DNA from 3 places in the Mesorhizobium cantuariense genome. Region 3 is predicted to be linked to each of the others. Evidence: predicted binding sites of a transcription regulator. Region 3 holds the regulator's gene; each other region holds the start of a gene.
The links. The regulator LexA, encoded in region 3, represses DNA repair genes until DNA is damaged. The targets are predictions, from matches to a motif close to TGTTCNNNNTGTGTTCNG.
Positions count from the first base shown of each region.

Region 1: a site for LexA is predicted at 2,401-2,418, ahead of recA (recombinase RecA). Genes of this name have one in related genera too.
Region 2: a site for LexA is predicted at 2,472-2,489, ahead of ACFOJ9_RS10675 (sel1 repeat family protein). Genes of this name have one in related genera too.

Region 1 covers NZ_JBHRVD010000001.1:2,865,727-2,870,008, forward strand. The annotation lists gene ACFOJ9_RS13515 (TfoX/Sxy family protein) at 1-41, shown strand, start outside; gene ACFOJ9_RS13520 (pseudouridine-5'-phosphate glycosidase) at 256-1,173, opposite strand; gene ACFOJ9_RS13525 (carbohydrate kinase family protein) at 1,249-2,193, opposite strand; gene recA (recombinase RecA) at 2,476-3,573, shown strand; gene alaS (alanine--tRNA ligase) at 3,868-4,282, shown strand, end outside.
Region 2 covers NZ_JBHRVD010000001.1:2,319,005-2,323,286, forward strand. The annotation lists gene ACFOJ9_RS10655 (AMP nucleosidase) at 1-1,102, opposite strand, end outside; gene ACFOJ9_RS10660 (hypothetical protein) at 1,219-1,413, opposite strand; gene ACFOJ9_RS10665 (hypothetical protein) at 1,455-1,613, opposite strand; gene ACFOJ9_RS10670 (DUF2147 domain-containing protein) at 1,833-2,174, opposite strand; gene ACFOJ9_RS10675 (sel1 repeat family protein) at 2,624-2,890, shown strand; gene ACFOJ9_RS10680 (ABC transporter substrate-binding protein) at 3,300-4,282, shown strand, end outside.
Region 3 covers NZ_JBHRVD010000001.1:3,309,516-3,313,797, reverse strand. The annotation lists gene ACFOJ9_RS15915 (ComEC/Rec2 family competence protein) at 1-2,347, shown strand, start outside; gene lexA (transcriptional repressor LexA) at 2,341-3,078, opposite strand; gene kynU (kynureninase) at 3,526-4,282, opposite strand, start outside.

The DNA of each region.
Region 1 (4,282 bases), 440 kb from region 3:
CACGGCGTGCTTATGAGGCGGGGCGGCGGGCGGGGAAGTGATGTCAGCCTTGGGACGCTGGCGGGACAGCACCCCCCTCTGTCCTGCCGGACATCTCCCCCGCAAGGAGGGAGATTGGCAGCTTCACCGTCTGCCTGCTTTTTTCAACGTTGAAGATTGGCGGAGGCGTTGATGACATTCGATCTCCCCCCTTGCGGGGGAGACGTCCGGCAGGACAGAGGGGGGTGCTGTCCCGCCGACCTTGGCGGCAGTGCCCTACAGCGCCTTCGCAATCCTCGCCGCCAGCCGCGCATTGTTCTCTACCAGCGCGATGTTGGTCTTCAGGCTCCTGCCGCCGGTCAGTTCGAGGATCTTCGACAGCAGGAAGGGCGTCACCGCCTTGCCGGTCACGTTGAGCGCCTCGGCGGCCTTTTGCGCGGCTTCGATATAGTCAGCCATTTCTTCGGCCGGGATTTCGTGGTTCTCGGGCACCGGATTGGCGATCAGCATGCCGCCGGCGAGCCCCAGCGCTGCCCGAGTCTGGTAGAAATGCGCGATCTCTTCCGGTCTGTGCAGGGTCAGCGGAGCGCGGAACGGCGAATGCCGCGACCAGAAGGCCGGCATCGTCTCGCAGCCATGGCCGATCACCGGCACGCCGCGCGTTTCCAGCACTTCCAGCGTCTTTTCGATGTCGAGGATGGCCTTGGCGCCGGCCGACACAACGATGACCGGCGTGCGTGCCAGTTCGTCGAGATCGGCGGAAATATCAAAGCTCTTTTCGGCGCCCTTGTGCACGCCGCCGATGCCGCCGGTGGCGAACACTTTTATGCCGACCATATGCGCCGCGATCATGGTTGCGGCGACCGTGGTGCCGCCGGTGCGCCCTTGCGCCACGGCAAAACCGAGGTCGGCGCGCGACAGTTTCATGGCGTCCCCGGTCATCGCCAGCGATTCGCGCTCGCCGTCCGAAAGCCCGATCTTGATGCGGCCGCCGACCACGGCGATCGTCGCCGGCACGGCGCCGCCATCGGTGATGATCTTTTCGACATCGGCCGCCATGGCGCCATTGTCGGGGTAGGGCATGCCATGGGTGATAATGGTGCTTTCCAGCGCCACCACCGGCCGGCCAGCAGCCAGGGCCTGCGCCACCGGCGCATGGATGTCGATGAAGGGGCGGGCGGTTTCTGGGGTCATCTCGATCTCCAATCCGGAATGCGGCGCGTCCATCGGGACGCTCGGCAACACTGCGGCACTATGAATTTGCCGGTCTCATGCCACTTCCTGCGCATCCGGCACAAGAGCCAGCGCTTCCGCGAAGCTTGCGGCGGTGAACTCGGGAACGGCGTTGGCGCTTTCGATGGCAAGCGTCGCCGCGGCGATGCCTTCGCGCAGGGCCACCCGCAGCGGCAGGCCGCGCAGCAAGGCAGCGACCGTTGCGCCCGCCAGCGCATCGCCGGCGCCGGTGACGTCAGCGACCTTTCTTGGTGGCGGCGGCAGGATCGAGAAGGCGCCGGCTTCATCGAAGCCCAGCATGGGGCTGCCGCCCGCCGTCACCACGCCGCTCTTGAGCCCTGCGCGTCTCAGCCCGGCGACGATGTCTTGCGGGGAAGTCGCAGCGTCCAGGTCTGCCAGTGCGATCGCTTCGCGCTGGTTCATGAAGACGACGGCCAGATTGCCGAGGACCGGCTTCAAACGCACGATCTTGGCCGGCGAAATGGCAATGGCGAAGACAGGCTTGCCGGCGGCAAGCGGAACCAACCGCTCCAGTGCCGCCGTCGGCAGGTTGGCGTCGCAGAAGACGGCATCGGCGGCAGCGATCACCTCCCGCACCTTGGAGCGCCTGATCTGCTTGGGAAACGCCAAATCATAGAGCGCCATATCGGCAAAGCCGACGATCAGTTCGCCCTCGCGGTCGATCAGCGCCGTATAGCTCGGCGTGGTGCGATCGAGGAAAACGGCGGAAAGGTCGGCAATGCCTGCCTCGGCGATGGCGCGTGACACGGTATCGGCAGCGGCATCGCCGCCGCGCACCGACATGAGCGACGCGGAGACGCCACGGAGCACCGCGCTGCGCGAAGCGTTGAAGACGCCGCCGCCGACATCCTCGCGCATCGTGCCGGGATTGGAGGCGGCGGGAACGTAAGCGCCGGACACCTGGCCACGCCGGTCGATATGGGCGCCGCCTATGGCCAGTATTTTCGCGGATTTTAGCATGCCGGCGATATGACCTTTGTTATTCCAGCCGCACAAGCGCTAGGCTGCGTGACGAAGCTTCGCATGCAAGCCAGCGATTCGGCAGATCGAAACAACCGAGCCGTCTGGCCCAATGCGGGATGCACCCTGTACGAGTTCCCTGGGACGAAAAAAGAACAAATCCGGATATTGTTTGTTTTTCAGACATTTGACCCCCTCTTGCCAAACGAGAACAAAAAAGGTACAAATTGGCAGGGATTACGGATTGTCCGGCCTTCATTGACGACCAAGGGGTGATGTATCATGGCTCAGAATTCTTTGCGGCTTGTAGAGGACAAGGCAGTGGACAAATCAAAGGCTCTGGATGCGGCGCTGTCGCAAATCGAGCGGGCTTTCGGCAAGGGCTCGATCATGCGGCTCGGCGCGAACGAGCAGGTCGTCGAGATCGAAACGGTGCCGACCGGCTCGCTTGGCCTCGACATCGCGCTTGGCGTCGGCGGGTTGCCGCGCGGCCGCATCGTCGAGATTTACGGGCCGGAAAGCTCGGGCAAGACGACGCTGGCCCTGCACACCGTGGCCGAAGCGCAGAAGAAGGGCGGCATCTGCGCCTTCGTCGATGCCGAGCACGCGCTTGACCCGGTCTATGCCCGCAAGCTTGGCGTCGATCTCGAAAACCTCTTGATCTCGCAGCCCGACACCGGTGAGCAGGCTCTGGAAATCTGCGACACGCTGGTGCGCTCCGGCGCCATCGACGTGCTGGTGGTCGATTCGGTCGCGGCACTGACGCCACGCGCCGAAATCGAAGGCGAGATGGGCGATTCGCTGCCCGGTCTGCAGGCCCGCCTGATGAGCCAGGCGCTGCGCAAGCTGACCGCTTCGATCTCGCGCTCCAACACCATGGTCATCTTCATCAACCAGATCCGCATGAAGATCGGCGTCATGTTCGGTTCGCCCGAAACCACCACCGGCGGCAACGCGCTGAAATTCTACGCTTCGGTGCGCCTCGACATCCGCCGCATCGGCTCGGTCAAGGACCGCGACGAGGTCGTCGGCAACCAGACCCGCGTCAAGGTGGTCAAGAACAAGCTGGCGCCGCCCTTCAAGGTGGTCGAGTTCGACATCATGTATGGTGAAGGCGTGTCCAAGACCGGCGAACTGGTCGATCTCGGCGTCAAGGCCGGCGTGGTCGAGAAGTCGGGCGCCTGGTTCTCCTACAATTCGCAGCGTCTCGGCCAGGGCCGCGAGAATGCCAAACTGTTCCTGCGCGACAACCCCGACACCGCGCGCGAGATCGAACTGGCGCTCAGGCAAAATGCCGGGCTGATCGCCGAGAAATTCCTTGAGAATGGCGGCTCCGAAGGTGGCGACGACGGTTTCGAGGAAGAATCCGGCGCGATGTGACAGCCTCGCGCGATTCGGCCGGAGTTCGGCCATAATCGCGTTCTATTATCTCAGGCTTATGTAATCGAGTTCCGCGTTATTGCGTTTTGAAACCGCCGGCCTAGCGCCGGCGGTTTTTGCGTTTCGGCGGCGAATCCAGGCCGGTTCGAACAGCCGGCAAAGGCCGCGGATTGGACCAATTCCGTGTTTCTGGACAGGGTGAAGCGCGGCGGCTAAAAGGCCAAGTCCTATCTTCTAAAACGCAGAGCCCATTTCCGCCGGTTTGCCGGCGGCCCTTCCGAAAAGGCAGCATTCATGAGTGGCGTGAACGAAATCCGGTCGACGTTTCTCGACTACTTCCGCAAGGAGGGTCACGAGATCGTCGCGTCGAGCCCGCTGGTGCCGCGCAACGATCCGACGCTGATGTTCACCAACGCCGGCATGGTGCAGTTCAAGAACGTCTTCACCGGTCTGGAGAAGCGGCCCTATTCGCGCGCCTCGACCGCCCAGAAGAGCGTTCGCGCCGGCGGCAAGCACAACGATCTCGACAATGTCGGCTACACCGCGCGCCATCTGACCTTCTTCGAGATGCTCGGCAATTTCTCCTTTGGCGACTACTTCAAGGAGCGCGCCATCGAGCTTGCCTGGAACCTGATCACGAAGGAATTCGGGCTGAACAAGGACAAGCTGCTGGTCACCGTCTATCACACGGACGACGAGGCGGCCGGCT
Region 2 (4,282 bases), 990 kb from region 3:
TCAAGTCATAGCCCGACAGGCCGGTGACTTCGGCGACGGCTTCCTGCAGCGCCACCTGGATCTCCGCCAGCGGTGGGATCGGCACCCAGACCGGAAGATCGTCGTCAAGGACGTGGTCCTCACGCACATAGGCATGCGCCAGCACATAGTCGCCCAGCGCCTGGGTGTTGCGCAGGCCGGCGCAGTGGCCAAGCATCACCCAGGCATGCGGCCTCAGCACGGCGATGTGGTCGGTGATCGTCTTGGCGTTGGAGGGCCCGACGCCGATATTGACCATGGTGATGCCGCCATGGTTCGGCTTCTTCAGATGATAGGCCGGCATCTGCGGCAGGCGCGGCGGCGCGACTCCGGGACCGGGCGCGCTTTGTCCGGCCAAGGTGATGACATTGCCGGGCTCGACGAACTCGGTGTATCCGCCGCCGCCATTGGCCATCAGGTCGCGGGCGCGGGCGACGAATTCGTCGATGTAGAACTGGTAGTTGGTGAACAGCACGAAGTTCTGGAAATGCTGCGGCGTGGTCGCCGTATAGTGCGACAGGCGATGCAACGAATAGTCGATGCGCTGCGCCGTGAAGGGCGCCAACGGCCTCGGCTCGCCGAAAGCCACTTCGAAGGTGCCGTTGGCGATCTGGTCGTCGGTACCGTCGAGATCCGGCACATCGAACAGGTCGCGGATCGGCCGCTTGATGCGCTCGGCCGCGGCGCCGTCGACATGGGTGCCTTCGAGAAAGGCGAAATGCAGCGGGATGGGTGTGGTCGATTCCGATACGGTGACCGCAACCCCATGATTGCGCATAATCAGGCGCAGCTGTTCGACGAGGTACCTTTCGAACAGGTCCGGCTGGGTGATCGTGGTGGCAAAATGCCCCGGCGTCGGCATATGGCCATAGGCTTGGCGCGAGTCGATCTGGGTGAACGAGTTGGTGGTGACGCCGATCTCCGGATAAAAGGCCCGGTAGCGCTTGCCATTGTCACCGCCCGCCGCCGCCAGTTCTGCAAAGGAGTCGCGCAGGAACTTGGTGTTGCGGTCGTAAAGTACCTGCAGTGCCGCGACGGCCTTTTCGGCGCTATCAAAGCTTTGCCGGCCAAAAGGCTCCGGCATGACGACAGATTCGATAGCTTGGGGGTAGATTCGCTTTTCCATGGCTCAATATAGAGACTTGGATCGGCACTTGGGAGGGGTGTCGCGACCGAAGGCGGCCAAAGCGTCGTTTTTCTTCAACCGCGCTGCAGGCTGACCAGGAGCACAAAGCCGACGCCGGACTTCTTCAGAGCCGGCGCGTCGATCGTCGAGCCGGTATCGGCGCGCATCATCGGCACGGCCAGCACCGGCGCGGCCAGAACCGTCAGGATAAGCGCCGCCCGCGGCAGAAGCCGAAGGGTCTTGAGAGCGTTGGCGGCGATGCGGTTCATAATGTTTCCAGCTTTTCTTTTCGAGGTCTTGGTTTCTTTGTTCAGTTGCGAAGATGGGTGGGGCATGCGAGGCGGCAGGTTCTGGAACTGGCTTCGTCCCAGGCGCGGGCCGGACGGCCCGCTTCGGCGACGAGGATGGCGAAGAACATTCCAAACAGGCTCACCAGTAGGCAGACGATGGTGAAGCGGCGAGCAAGCATTGGGTCGGGTCTCCTTCAACACGCCGGAGAATGCCCTGATGCAACTGAACCGGCTCTGATGCCGGCGTTCATCTGCGGTTCAAAATGATTGACGGGATTTTGGGCGCGGCGGCGTTGGTTTCGGCAGGCGCTGCGTGAGGCCAACGAGGCGCGGGCGCCTCGACAAACGAAAACGGGGCCCATCGGGGCCCCGTCTTCATGTCAGAATGATGCGGTCAATCAGAGCTTGTGCCAGGTTTGGCTCTTGCAGATCAGTCCGCCGAGCACGCAGCCGCTCATCTTCAGCGAGGTGCCCGAAAGGGTCGCCTTGCCCGAATAGGTCTTGTCGTTTGCCGGATCGGTGATGTTGCCGGCATATTTGTTGCCGCCTGCCGCCTTGAGCGAGCCGATGGTCTTGCCGGCATATTTGCCGGACTTGAGCGTGATGGAAAACGAGCCGCCGCCAGCGATGGCTGCGGTGTCGCCGGCCTGCGTCTTCCAGTTACCTTCGATCGGATCGGCCCATGCCGCACCCGCCATGATCATTGTTGCCGCGAGGGCCAGGCTCACTTTTCGAAACATGTCTTCCTCCCTTTGGATGTCCGGCCGGATGCTCCGCCTCGCCGGTCTGCCGCTTACGCAAACGTAAGCTAATCCAGCTCCCGGCAAAACAAAAGCGGTGCCGCAACGGAAGACTTTGCGATTTTGCAGGGGCCTGAATGCGCCTGCTGGCCAAGGAAATGAAACGATCGGCGCTTCGCCTTTGTCTCCCGTGGTTAGCGAAGTCTTGACTTGGCGTCACAAAATTTTCGTCAAATTTGACGCAAGCAGGCTGAATTGCTGGCTTTGTATCCTTAACGAATTTCGGCATTTACCTCTTGTTTTAGCTTTGTTTTCCTCAAATTAAGCACGCCATTTAACGACGGATTCAAGCCTGCACGGCATTCTCGAAAGCATCGGAAGAGCAGCCGGCAAGGACGAAAGAAGGCAGCTCTCGGGAGCCTGACAGGGGCCACAAACAGGGGACTGAAATGGCACGTTTTGAAATGCTTGAAGCTGGTTTCGGCGCCATGGGGGCAACTGCCCAGGCCGACATTCTTTTCGAACTGGGCATGATGTATGCGACCGGCCGCGATTGCGAGACGGATGTCGTTGCCGCCCACAAATGGTTCAACATCGCCGCCATCAAGGGCTCGGCCCGCGCCGCGGAACTGCGCTCGGAACTATCGGCGGCCATGTCGAAGGTCGAGATCGCCAAGGCGCTCCGCGAAGCCCGCGAATGGATGACCATGCACTGAGATCTGCCAATCGCAGATAGGCCTATCGAAGACAGGGAAGCTCCGGGATCATGACCGCACAGACGGCCAGACCCGGCGGAATAGAAGGCCGCGCAAGACGGTCGACGACCAAGAGCATGATGCTCAGAAGAAAGAGAACGCGGTAGGCCGCAAGGCCCAGTCGTGCACGATACGGGGAAGGCGAGCGGGGTTTTTAGGCGCGGGGGCGCTTGAAAATTGCTCGACGGACAAAAAAGCCACGACCAGCCGGAACAAGGCTGGCGTGGCTTTTTGCGTGGATGACGTCTTGCAGGCCCAATCGAGCGGCGCCAATGCGCCTAGACAGGCCCAATGAAGGGTGAAATTGTCCGGCCTCTCTGGAAGAAGCGCGGCCGGGGCGGCCGCGCGTGAGTGGAGGAGTTCTACCATCATGAAAAAATTGAGTATTTTGAACGCGGCCATATTCGGCCTGATGTTGAGCACGCCGGTCGCATTCGCCGACGACATCACCTTTGCGGTGGTCGGCCCGATGACCGGACAGCTCGCCACCATCGGCGATCAGTTCAAGCAGGGCGCACAGGCCGCTGCCGACGCGATCAATGCCGCGGGCGGTGTCGACGGTCGTCAGATCAAGCTGAGTATCGAAGACGACCAGTGCGATCCCAAGCAGGCAGTGTCGGTTGCCAACCGCATCGTCGCCGATGGCGTCAAGTTCATCGACGGCCATGCCTGCTCGGGTTCGAGCATTCCGGCCTCCGCCGTCTATGCTGAAGCCGGCGCTCTGATGATGAGCCCGGCTTCGTCAAACCCGGTGCTGACCGACGCGGCGGCCAAGGCCGGCTGGCCGACGATCATGCGCCTTTATACGCGTGACGATGCGCAGGGCGCCTTCATCGGCCCATGGATCGCCAAGAAGTTTGCCGGCAAGAACGTCGTCGTCCTGCATGACAAGAGCGCCTACGGACAGGGCGTCGCTGACGCCGTCAGGGCAACGATGAATGCCGGCGGCCTCAAGGAGGTCTATTATGACGGCATCAACGCTGGCGAGAAGGACTATTCGGCTCTCGTCACCAAGCTCAAGGACTTGAAAGCCGACGTCGTTTATTTCGGCGGCTACCATCCTGAAGCCGGCCTGATCCTGCGTCAGTCGGCGGAACAGAACCTGAAGTTCCAGCTGATCATGCCGGACTCCATCGCCTCGCCCGAATTCTGGCAGGTTGCTGGCCCGGCCGGCGAGGGCACCATGTTCGTGTTCCCGTCGGATCCCCAGGCAAAGCCGGAAGCCAAGGCAGCCGTCGAGAAGATCAAGGCCGGCGGTTTCGTGCCGGAGGGCTTCACGCTGTTCTCTTACGCCACCATCCAGGCTTTCGCTGAAGGCATCAAGCGCGCCGGCAGCGACGATCCGGCCAAGGT
Region 3 (4,282 bases):
GGATTCGGGCAAGGCGCCGTTACACGCGGATGTCTCGGCCCCTGTTCCAGTTGCCGAAACCGGCAGGATCGCGCGCCTGCACCGGCAGATCGGCCTGGTATCGCTGCCTCGCCTGCGCCGCAGCGTGGCGGCGGCGGCGAGCCTGGAACTCGACCGCGGCGTGGCCTTCCTGCTGGTTCCTGTCTGCCTGGCGAGCGGAGCGATCGGCTATTTTTCGCTGACGGCAGAGCCCGACTTTGCGAAACCGGTCGCGTTCGTCGCCCTCGCGGCGCTCTGTGCGCTGGTCTCGCGTTCCTGGCCGAAAACCCATCTGTGCTTCATGGCCGCGCTTTTGTGCGCGCTCGGGCTGCTCGCCGCAAAGGTCGAGACGTGGCGCGCGGGCACGCAGATGCTGGGCTCGGAAATCTCGACGCAAGTCACCGGCCGCGTCGTCTCGCTCGACCGGATGGAGAGCGGTCGTATCCGGCTGACCATCGACGTGACGTCGACCGCTCGGCCGAAATTGCGCTATGCGCCGAAGCGGGTGCGGCTTTCGGCACGCAAGATCCCGGACGGCATGACCGCCGGCTCCCTCATCACCGGCTACGTCAAGCTGTTGCCGCCGACCGGGCCGGTGCGGCCGGACAGCTACGACTTCTCCTTCGACAGCTATTTCGCCGGCATCGGCGGCAGCGGGTTCTTTCTCGGCAATCCAAAACTTGCCGTCACCGATGACGACGACATGCCGCTGTCGGCCCACCTTTCCTCAAGGATAGAAAAAGCCCGTGAAGGCATTGCCGACCACATCAGGGGCAGCGTCGGCGGCGCCGAAGGCGAGATCGCCGCGGCGCTGATCGTCGGCGTGCGCGCCGGCATTCCCGATGAAATCAATGAAACGATGCGGCGTACCGGCATCTACCACATCATCTCCATTTCCGGACTGCACATGGCGCTGGTCGCCGGCACCATCATGGGGTTGCTGCGCGGTGCCTTCGCCTTGTTTCCGGACTTTTCCGCGCGTCGTCCGGTCAAGAAATATGCCGCCGCAGTGGCATTGTTCTCGATCGCCGCCTATCTCATCATCTCCGGCGTCGTCGTTGCCGCCGAGCGCAGCTTCATCATGCTGGCGGTGATGCTGATTGCCGTGCTGTTCGATCGGGCAGCACTCACCATGCGCAATCTGGCGATTTCGGCGATCGCCGTCATTATGGTGTCGCCGCACGAGGTGGTCGGCCCGAGTTTCCAGATGTCGTTCGCCGCGACCGCAGCACTTGTCGGTGCCTATGCCGGCTGGTCGGATCATCGCGCGGGGAAAACGAGACCGCCGCCGCCAAAGCGATCCTTGCCAAGTTTCCTGACACGAAAGTTCATGCTGGCGGCGGGCGGCCTTGCCGTGACCTCCATCATCGCCGGCAGCGCCACAGCGCTGTTTGCCATCTGGCATTTTCAGCGTGTGTCGCCGCTCAGCCTGTTCGCCAATCTGGCAGTCATGCCGATCGTGACAGTGGTCATGTTTCTAGGCGTTGCCAGCGCGCTGCTGATGCCGTTCGGATTGGACTGGCCAGCCCTCTACCTGATGGGCAAGGGCCTGACGGTGATGATCGCCATATCGGGTTGGATATCCGAGCGTTCGCCTGTCGATGGGGTTGGGCTGATTTCGCAGCAGTCTGTCCTGCTGGTGACCATTGCCCTGGTCATCGCGACGATGGCGACGACATGGCTGCGGCTCGCAGCCCTTCCCTTCGCGCTTGCCGGCCTGCTGACCGTCTCGGATACGCGCGCGCCGGATGTGCTGATCTCGGAGGACGCACGGCTGGTTGCGTTGCCGATTGGTGGCGGCGAACTCGCGGTCAGCCGGGCAAGGCCGAACGAATTCACCGTCGACAACTGGAAACGTGCGCTGACATCCGAAACCGTTGTCGTGCCGGAGGTGTTTGACAAGGGCGACGGACAATTCGAGATCGCGGATGCCACAGAACTGCCGCCGGGATCGCCGTTCTATTGCACTTCAGGCGTTTGTCTGGCCAAGCATCCGTCCGGTGCCATCATTGCTTATGTCGAAGACCGCAAGGACACTTGGAAAGCCTGCGGCTTCGCCGAGTTGATCGTTATCAATGACGCCACCGCCTATGACGCCTGTCACAACCCGCTGGTTCTCGTCATCACCAAGCGGCAACTGGCTCGCAAAGGCAGTGCGGCCGTCTTCTTCGATCGCCAATCGGCAACCACACCGGCGACGGCCAGCTTCGCGGTGGATAGGCCATATCGACCCTGGCACGCGCAGCGCAAATTCTCACGCGAGGCGAGGGGACTGCCGCCCTTCAAGAGGCCCGAGAAGCCAGTGGTCAGCCCGCAACTGCCTCAGTAGCGGCGGATCAGGCCGACGAGCTTGCCCTGCACCTTAACCCTGTCCGGTCCGAAAATACGCGTTTCATAGGCCGGGTTGGCGGCTTCAAGGGCAATCGAGGCACCCTTGCGGCGGAACCGCTTCAGCGTCGCTTCCTCTTCATCCACCAGCGCCACGATGATTTCGCCGGGGCTCGCCGTATCGGCGTTGCGGATGATGACGGTGTCGCCGTCGAAGATGCCGGCGTCGATCATCGAGTCGCCCTTGACCTCCAGGGCATAGTGCTCGCCGCCCATGATCATGTCCGGCGGCACCGAGATCGAATGTGTCTGATGCTGGATGGCATCGATCGGCACACCGGCGGCGATGCGGCCCATCACGGGGATCGACACGGCGGAGACCACGTCGTCGTCATTGCCGGCCGAAGGCATCCGCGAAGACGCCGGCTTGATCTGCCGGCCAAGGCCGCCTTGACCAAGACTGCCCTGGATGACGCTGGGAGAGAACTTTCTTGCCGCGTTGAGGCCGGGCGCAATCGAGTCCGGCAGCCGCAACACTTCCAGCGCGCGTGCCCGATTGGGCAGCCGGCGAATGAAGCCGCGTTCCTCCAGCGCCGTGATCAGCCGATGAATCCCGGATTTGGAGGCAAGGTCGAGCGCCTCCTTCATCTCGTCGAAGGATGGCGGAATGCCGCTTTCCTTCAGGCGTTCATGGATGAACATCAGCAGTTCGTGTTGCTTGCGCGTCAGCATAGCGGCCCCCAGGGTACCTGAAACCAGAATCAGAAAACAAACCCAGAACAAACACTATCTGTTCCAGTTGTGTTCTGCAACTGTTTAAAGTTTAATGAATTTATTAAGGGGGTCGAAATTATTCGGCGGTTGCCAGCGGGCCGCCATCACGATTGCGCGCCGCCATAATGCGCTTGCCGGCATTGAAATTATTATGGTTAATGGGCTGTGGCCCATCCTCGGCCCTAGGGTTGGCATCAGCCGCCGGTGGACCCGCGACCGGGGGCATTTTCAGCTTTCCGGGCGTTCGTTTACCGTGAACGAAACGAAGCCAAAATGCCAACCTTGGTTAGCTATTGCAGCCAGCGCGGCACCCGGCGGGGAACGCATTTGTGAGCTGGAAATTCGTCCCTCGGACATCCGACCAGGAGGTGAGGCCGGCGACAACGGATCGTCGAGACGGCTGCGTCAGGTAACGGCCTCCTTGACGGCGAAACGCTGATCCTGCCATGCACCCGTGCGCAGAATGTCTTCCAGCGCCTCAACCGCCAGCCACACATCCCTGTAGCCGACATAGAGCGGCGTAAAGCCGAAACGGATGGTCGACGGCGCGCGGAAGTCACCGATCACCCCGCGCTCGATCAGCGCCCGCATGATTTGATAGCCATGATCGTGAAGGAACGACACCTGGCTGCCGCGTTTGGTCGCGTCGCGAGTGCTTTCCAGCGTGAGACCATAGGCGCCGCACTTTGCTTCGACGAGTTGGATGAACAGTTCGGTCAGCGCGACGCTCTTTTTTCGCAAGGCCGCCATGTCGACGTCGTTCCAGATGGCAAGCGCACCTTTGAGCGCCCGCATCGACAGGACCGGCTGCGTGCCGCACAGAAAGCGGCGGATGCCGGTGCCGGCCACATACCCCCGTTCGAAGGCAAAGGGCCGCGCATGGCCCCACCAGCCGCTGAGTGGCTGGCTGATCTCGCCGTGGTGACGCTGCGCGGCATAGATGAAGGCAGGCGCACCCGGACCGCCGTTAAGATACTTGTAGGTGCAGCCGATGGCGAAATCGGCATCTGCTTGGTCGAGTTCGACCGGCAGAGCGCCGGCGGTGTGGCAGAGATCCCAGACGATCAGCGCTCCGGCCGCATGAGCCTTGCGCGTCAGCGCCGCCATGTCGCGCAGTTCACCCGATTTGTAGTTGACGTGGTTGACCAGCACCACCGCGACG